One region of the Streptomyces sp. NPDC058335 genome, then DNA from elsewhere that is predicted to be linked to it. Evidence: riboswitches for the same ligand, from Rfam matches in the RefSeq annotation. Region 1 holds a riboswitch; the other holds the start of a gene.

Region 1 (3,536 bases):
CTGCGCCGAGCGGCTCCAGCAGCATGCGCATCTCCAGCAGGTCGGCGGCCTCTTGCTCGGTCGGTTCGGCGACGCACGCGCCCGCGTGCCGCCGCGTGACGACGAAGCCCTCCGCCTCGAGTGTGCGCAGGGCCTCCCGGACGGGGACACGCGAAACGCCGTAGCGGCGCGCGAGGAGTTCCTCGGTGAGGCGGCTGCCACGCTCGTAGACACCCGCGACGATGTCGTCCCGGATGGCCGTGCACACCGAGTGCGCCGGAATACGCATGACCGACCTCCGCCTTAATCCCCGTGAAACGTCGACGATTGACGTGTGTTCCGTGACTCTATTGCAATCAGCGGGAATTTCCGATGGCGGGCCGGAATCCATGGATATTTTTTGGACAGCACGGTCCCTGAAACGACGAAAGCCCCGGCCACGAGGGCCAGGGCCATACGATCTGTCGCGGTACGTCGTCAGATGTTCACGCCGTGCGTGCGGAGGTAGGCGGCCGGATCGATGTCCGAGCCGTACTCCGCGCTGGTGCGGGCCTCGAAGTGCAGATGCGCGCCGGTGACGTTGCCGGTCGCGCCGGACAGGGCGATCTGCTGGCCGGGAGCGACCTTCTGGCCCACCGAGACGCCGATGGACGACAGATGGCCGTACTGGGTGTACGTGCCGTCGTTCATCCGGATCACGACCTGGTTGCCGTAGGCGCCGCCCCAGCCGGCCTCGACGACGGTGCCGAGGCCCACCGCGCGCACGGGGGTGCCGCTGGAGGCGTGGAAGTCGATGCCGGTGTGGCTGCCGGAGGACCACAGGGAGCCGCCGGACCGGTAGCCGGTGGAGACGTAGGAGCCGCTGATCGGCGACACGAAGGTGTTCAGGCGCTCCCGCTCGGCCGCGCGGGCGGCACGGACCCTGGCCTCGCGCTCCGCCTTGGCCTTCGCCGCGGCCTGGGCGGCGGCCTCCTTGCGCTCGGCCTCCTGCGCGGCGGCCTGCTTCTGCGCGGCGGCCTGGTCGTCGATCTGCTCGGCGACCGTGTCGCCGATGCTGACGACCGGGATGAGGCCGGTCTGCTCGGCGGGGTTCTCCGCGGCGAGGGCGGAGCTGGAGGCGACGGCGCCGATGACACCGGTGGTGGTGAGCGCCGCGATGCCCGCCGCACGGGCGGTGGTGCGCTTCATCCGGCTGGGACGACGGTGCTTCCCGGTGGCGCAAGTGGACGCCATGTAGTTGAGCGGTCCTTTCCTTCCCTCTCGCCTACCGGGTTAGCTGACGGGTTCGGAGCAGGAAGGTCTCCTACGGACCCCCTCGCGAAACGCGCGGGCGTCCGATTCACCCCAGGGACTGCCTAGTTGGGTCCCCGGCTCCCCTGGCTCGCGCCATGCGGGGACTCGGCGATGACTGTCCGGTGCCGCGGTTGCGGCGCACTGCCTGACGAACAGCCCGGTTGAAACTAGACGCGGCGGCCGTCAATCCCCAAACAGAACACGGCTTTTGTAGCGCATGCCACAGGGCAGACAGGCAACCTTTCTCCCAATTCGGACATCAAGGGGCCCTGGTGGCACATCCGTCCACCAGGGCCCCTTCGCGCGCGGCGCCGCGTCCTGCTCCGCGGTCCGCGGTCCGCGGTCCGCTCAGCGTTCCTGTTCCGCGATCTCCTCCGGCGCTCTACTCCGCGGAGACGACCTTCACCTCACCGATACCGAGGGCCTCGACCGGCGCCTTGATCGCGGCCGCGTCGCCGACGAGGACCGTCACCAGGCGGTCCACCGGGAAGGCGCTCACTACCGCCGCGGTGGCCTCCACGGTGCCGGTCGCGGCGAGCTGCTGGTACAGCGTCGCCTGGTAGTCGTCGGGCAGGTGCTGCTCGACCTGGTCGGCCAGCGTGCCCGCCACGGCGGCGGCCGTCTCGTACTTCAGGGGCGCCACCCCGACGAGGTTCTGCACGGCGACGTCACGTTCGGCGTCGGTCAGGCCGCCCTCGGCGAGGGTGCGCAGCACCTTCCACAGGTCCTCCAGCGCGGGACCGGTGTTCGGCGTGTCGATGGAGCCGCTGATGGCCAGCATCGCGGCGCCCGAGCCGTCCGGCGCGGACCTGAGGACCTGCCCGAAGGCGCGCACGCCGTAGGTGTAGCCCTTCTCCTCGCGCAGGACGCGGTCCAGCCGGGAGGTGAGGGTGCCGCCGAGGCAGTACGTGCCGAGCACCTGCGCGGGCCACACGCGCGCGTGCCGGTCGGCGCCGATGCGGCCGATCAGCAGCTGCGTCTGGACGGCGCCGGGGCGGTCCACGATGACGACCCGTCCGGTGTCGTCGGCGGTCACCGGCGGCACCGGACGCGGCTGGCCCGCGGAGCCCGTCCAGGCGCCCAGGGTGTCGCCGAGGAGTGCGTCGAGATCGACACCGGTGAGGTCGCCGACGACCACGGCGGTGGCCGTGGCGGGGCGGACGTGCTTCTCGTAGAAGGCGCGTACGGCGGCGGAGTCGATCTTCTCCACGGTGTCCGCGGTGCCCTGGCGCGGGCGCGACATGCGCGCGGTCGCCGGGAACAGCTCCCTGGAGAGTTCCTTGGCGGCACGCCGGGACGGGTTGGCCAGCTCGTGCGGGATCTCGTCCAGACGGTTGCGGACGAGTCGCTCGATCTCGCTGTCGGCGAACGCGGGCGCCCGCAGCGCATCGGCGACGAGGCCGAGGCCCTTGGCCAGGCGGGAGACCGGAACCTCCAGGCTCAGGCGGACGCCGGGGTGGTCCGCGTGCGCGTCGAGGGTCCCGCCACAGCGCTCCAGCTCGGCGGCGAAGTCCTCGGCGGAGTGCTTGTCGGTGCCCTCGGAGAAGGCCCGCGCCATGATCGTGGCGATGCCGTCGAGGCCGGCCGGCTCGGCGTCCAGGGGCGCGTCGAGGATGACCTCGACGGCGACGACCTGCTGGCCGGGGCGGTGGCAGTGCAGGACGGTCAGGCCGTTGTCGAGCGTCCCGCGCGCGGGGGCCGGGAACGCCCAGGGCCTGGCCTCGCCCGCCCGGGGCTGGGGGTGGAAGTCCATCGCGGCGAGCTCGGTCACTGGGCCGCCTCCTCGTTCTCGTCCTCGTCGGCGGTGTTCTCGGCGGGCTCGGTGGGCTCGTAGACCAGTACGGCGCGGTTGTCGGGGCGCAGGCGGGCCCTGGCCGCCTCCCGGACCTCTTCCGCGGTGATCTCCAGCACTCGCTGGACGGCGGTCAGGGCGAGCTGCGGGTCACCGAACAGCACCGCGTACCGGCACAGTTCGTCGGCGCGGCCGGCGACCGTGCCCAGGCGGTCCAGCCACTCGCGCTCCAACTGGGCCTGGGCGCGCTCCATCTCCTCGTCCGTGGGGCCTTCCTCGGCGAACCGGGCCAGCTCCTCGTCGATGGCCGTCTCGATGACGGGCACCTCGACGTCGCCGGACGTCTTGACGTCGAGCCAGCCCAGGGAGGGCGCGCCGGCCAGGCGCAGCAGGCCGAAGCCGGCCGCCACGGCCGTACGGTCGCGGCGGACCAGGCGGTTGTACAGGCGGGAGGACTCGCCGCCGCCGAGCA
Region 2 (3,536 bases), on a different contig from region 1:
CGCCGCGTTCTCCAGGACCGCCATGCCCTCGTCCGTCAGGACCGCGACGCTCCCGCGCTTGTCCCACGCGCAGTCCTCGCGCCGCACCAGCCCGTCCTTCTCCAGCCGCGTCACCGCGTACGTCAGCCTGCTGCGGGTCGCCTTCAGCCGCTCCGCCAGGTCGGTCATGCGCAGCCGCCGTTCCGGCGCATCGGAGAGGTTGGCGAGGATGGAGTAATAGGCGTGAGGCATGCCGGCCTCCTGCTGGAGCTGCCGGTCGATCGCGTCCTCCAGGAGGAGGTATCCGGCGATGTACGCGCGCCAGGCGCGCTGCTCCTCGGGGGTGAGCCAGCGGGTCGTCATGCCTCCAGTGTAGGTTTGTTTCAAACTTGAACCAAGCCCGTTGTCCGACCGGGCCCCGCCGTCCCGCCGAACCCGGGCATCCGTCCGTTCCGACCCCGATCCCGGAGAGACCCGCGCCGATGCCGTACCCGTACGTCCTGCTGTCCGCCGCCGTCTCCCTCGACGGCTACCTCGACGACACCGGCCCCGACCGGCTGCTGCTGTCCGGCCCGGCCGACTTCGACCGGGTCGACGAGGTGCGGGCCTCCGTCGACGCCATCCTGGTCGGGGCCGGCACGATCCGCGCCGACAACCCGCGCCTGCTGGTCAACTCACCCGTCCGCCGCGCGGCCCGGGTGGCCGCAGGGAAGCCGGAGTACCCCCTCAAGGTGACGGTCAGTGGTACCGGGGAGCTGGACCCGGGGGCGCAGTTCTGGCACACCGGCGGTGACAAGGTCCTCTACACGACGGGCACCGGCGCGGACCGCGCCCGTGCCCTCGGTCTCGGCCGCGCGGCCGACGTGGTCCCGCTGGGTCCCGGCCTCGACTGGCGCCGGCTCCTGGAACACCTCCACGACGTACGGGGCGTACGGCGCCTCATGGTCGAGGGTGGCGGCACGGTCCACACCCAGCTCCTCCAGGCCGGCCTCGCCGACGAACTCCAGCTCGTCACGGCCCCGCTGTTCGTGGGCGACCCGGACGCGCCCCGGCTCTTCGGCCCCGGGGGCTATCAGGGTGGACGCCTGCGGCTGGTCGGGACCCGGCGCATCGAGGACGTGGTCCTCATGTCGTACGAGCCCACCGCGCCCGGCGCCGGCCCGCTCCCCGCCGCCGCCGACCGGCACTGGCTGGCCCTCGCCTGCGAGCTGGCCGCCGCCTGCCCGCCCTCGCGGACCGCGTTCAGCGTCGGCGCCGTCGTGGTGGCGGCCGACGGCACGGAGCTGGCGCGCGGACACTCCCGGGAGGCTGGCGATCCCGTCGTCCACGCCGAGGAAGCGGCCCTCGCCAAGATCGACGCCGCCGACCCCCGGCTGGCCGGCGCGACCGTCTACAGCAGCCTGGAACCCTGCGCCCGGCGCTCCTCCCGTCCGGCCCCGTGCGCCCGCCTCATCCTCGACGCGGGCGTGCGCCGGGTCGTGACGGCCTGGCGGGAGCCGGACACCTTCGTCACCGACGCCGACGGGAGCGGCCTGCTCGCCGCCGCGGGCGCGGACGTCGTCGTACTTCCGGAGTACGAGGTGCAGGCGAAGGCGCCGAACGGTCATCTGCTCTGACGGACCCCCTGCGCGGCCCCCCGGGTCCGACCGTGGTTCTGAGCGTCCCCCGCATGGCGTAGACTGGTGTCACACCGACGCGGGGTGGAGCAGCTCGGTAGCTCGCTGGGCTCATAACCCAGAGGTCGCAGGTTCAAATCCTGTCCCCGCTACTCAAGGCCGAGGGCCGGAATCCTGATCATGGGATTCCGGCCCTCGGTGCGTTCGGGGCGGCACTGACGTCACCTTCCGTGATCGCGTCGGAGCCCTGTGCATAACATCTGAGTCACCATCAAAACCCTTGTGGCCCCTGAGGGGTGTCCGTCCGGCGGTCAACTCGCCCGTTTTTCACCGGTCGTGGGTCGAAAGTCCAGGCCAGAAATGTTGTTGATCAAGCAGAACGGCTTGGAATCCCGCCCCCGGGTCTATTAACGTTCGATAACGCAGCGCGGTCGTCCCAGCCGTCACAAGAGTCGGCTCCGTGCGCACGCGCCGAATCCCGCAAGGGAACCGGGGAACCACCAACTTGGGGTGAATCACGCGGAAGCCGCCGTACAGTCACGGCCGGTATACGCGCGTAGGAGACCTTCCCGCTCCGAACCCGTCAGCTAACCCGGTAGGCGACGGAAGGAAAGGAGCACGCCCGCGTGGCGTCCAACCGGCCTGTCCCAGAAGCCCCCACCGTGCCCGCCCAGCAGACCTTCGGCTACGGCACGTACCGCACCGACGAGGGCCCCTGGGAGGAATGGAACCCCACCGCGGACTCCGTTCGCCCGGTGCGCGGAAAGCACCGCGTCGCCAAGCAGCGCGGCGGACTCGCCCGCAGCTCCACCGTTCTCGGCGTCGGTGTCATAGCCGCCGTCGGCGGCGCGGGCATGGCCAGCGCCAACACCGGCAAGTCGCCGGTCTCCATCTCCCTTCCCGACCTGCCCTCGGTGGGTTCCCTCATCTCGGACGACGACACCCCCGAGGAGACGGCGGCCCCCGCGCTCAGCACCTTCGGCGCCGAGACCGTCGCCGACGAGAGCGCCGACAGCGGTGCCGACGCCGGTGAGGCGCTGCGCAGCCGGATCATGGCGCAGGTCGAGTCGCAGCAGACCCAGGTCGAGACCAAGGCCCAGGAAGCCGCCGAGGCCGCCGCGGCCAAGGCCGCCGCCGACGCCGCCGCCAAGGCCGAGAAGGCGGCCGCGGCCAAGGCCGAGGCCGCCAAGAAGAAGGCCGCCGAGGAAGCCGCCAAGAAGGCGGAGGCCGAGCGCCTCGCCGAGCTGGCCAAGCAGTACACGCTGCCGACCTCCTCGTACACGATCACCTCGACCTTCGGGCAGGCCGGCCCCTACTGGTCCTCCGGGTACCACACCGGCCTCGACTTCGCCGCCCCCACCGGCACGCTCATCAAGGCCGTGCACAGCGGCACCATCACCTCCGCCGGCTATGACGGGTCGTACGGGTACAAGACCGTGCTCACCCTCGATGACGGCACCGAGATCTGGTACGCCCACCAGTCCTCGATCAGCGTCAGCATCGGCCAGAAGGTCGCCACCGGCGACGTCATCGGCCGCGTCGGCGCCACGGGCAACGTCACCGGGGCCCACCTCCACATGGAGGTCCACCCGGGCGGCAGCAGCTCCGGCATCGACCCGGCCGCCTGGCTGCGGGACAAGGGGCTCAACCCCTGAGATTCCTTCCAGGGGGCCCTTGCCCGGTCACCCTGAGGTCTTCCGGGAAGTGTCACGGGGGTCGGTGAGGTCTGCGCCCGGATGTTTCCCGGATGTTCGTGAACCCTGGCCGGAGGCGCGGAATGCGTGCCTTCGGCCAGGGTGTTGTCATAACTCATGACTTCTCTGCGCAAGCTCGGCTCCTCCGGCCCGGAGGTCTTCCCGCTCGCCCTCGGCGGCAACGTCTTCGGCTGGACCGCGGACGAGACGGCCTCCTTCGCCGTCCTCGACGCCTACGCGGCCGGCG

The links. A riboswitch is a leader RNA that binds a small molecule or an ion and turns the genes downstream of it on or off. The one in region 1 is predicted to bind cyclic di-AMP.
Region 2: it holds a riboswitch for cyclic di-AMP, as region 1 does, so the genes downstream of both, ACFWJX_RS12485 (M23 family metallopeptidase) here and ACFWJX_RS25380 (M23 family metallopeptidase) in region 1, are expected to answer to the same signal.

What each region holds. Positions count from the first base shown of each region.
Region 1 is NZ_JBHXHX010000013.1:122,180-125,715, reverse strand. Features, by position in the region: gene ACFWJX_RS25385 (GntR family transcriptional regulator) at 1-268, opposite strand, end outside; gene ACFWJX_RS25380 (M23 family metallopeptidase) at 457-1,212, opposite strand; cyclic di-AMP (ydaO/yuaA leader) riboswitch at 1,226-1,393, opposite strand; gene ACFWJX_RS25375 (M16 family metallopeptidase) at 1,655-3,043, opposite strand; gene ACFWJX_RS25370 (M16 family metallopeptidase) at 3,040-3,536, opposite strand, start outside.
Region 2 is NZ_JBHXHX010000005.1:449,177-452,712, forward strand. Features, by position in the region: gene ACFWJX_RS12470 (MarR family winged helix-turn-helix transcriptional regulator) at 1-342, opposite strand, end outside; gene ACFWJX_RS12475 (dihydrofolate reductase family protein) at 462-1,595, shown strand; tRNA gene ACFWJX_RS12480 (tRNA-Met) at 1,674-1,747, shown strand; cyclic di-AMP (ydaO/yuaA leader) riboswitch at 2,055-2,214, shown strand; gene ACFWJX_RS12485 (M23 family metallopeptidase) at 2,222-3,250, shown strand; gene ACFWJX_RS12490 (aldo/keto reductase) at 3,407-3,536, shown strand, end outside.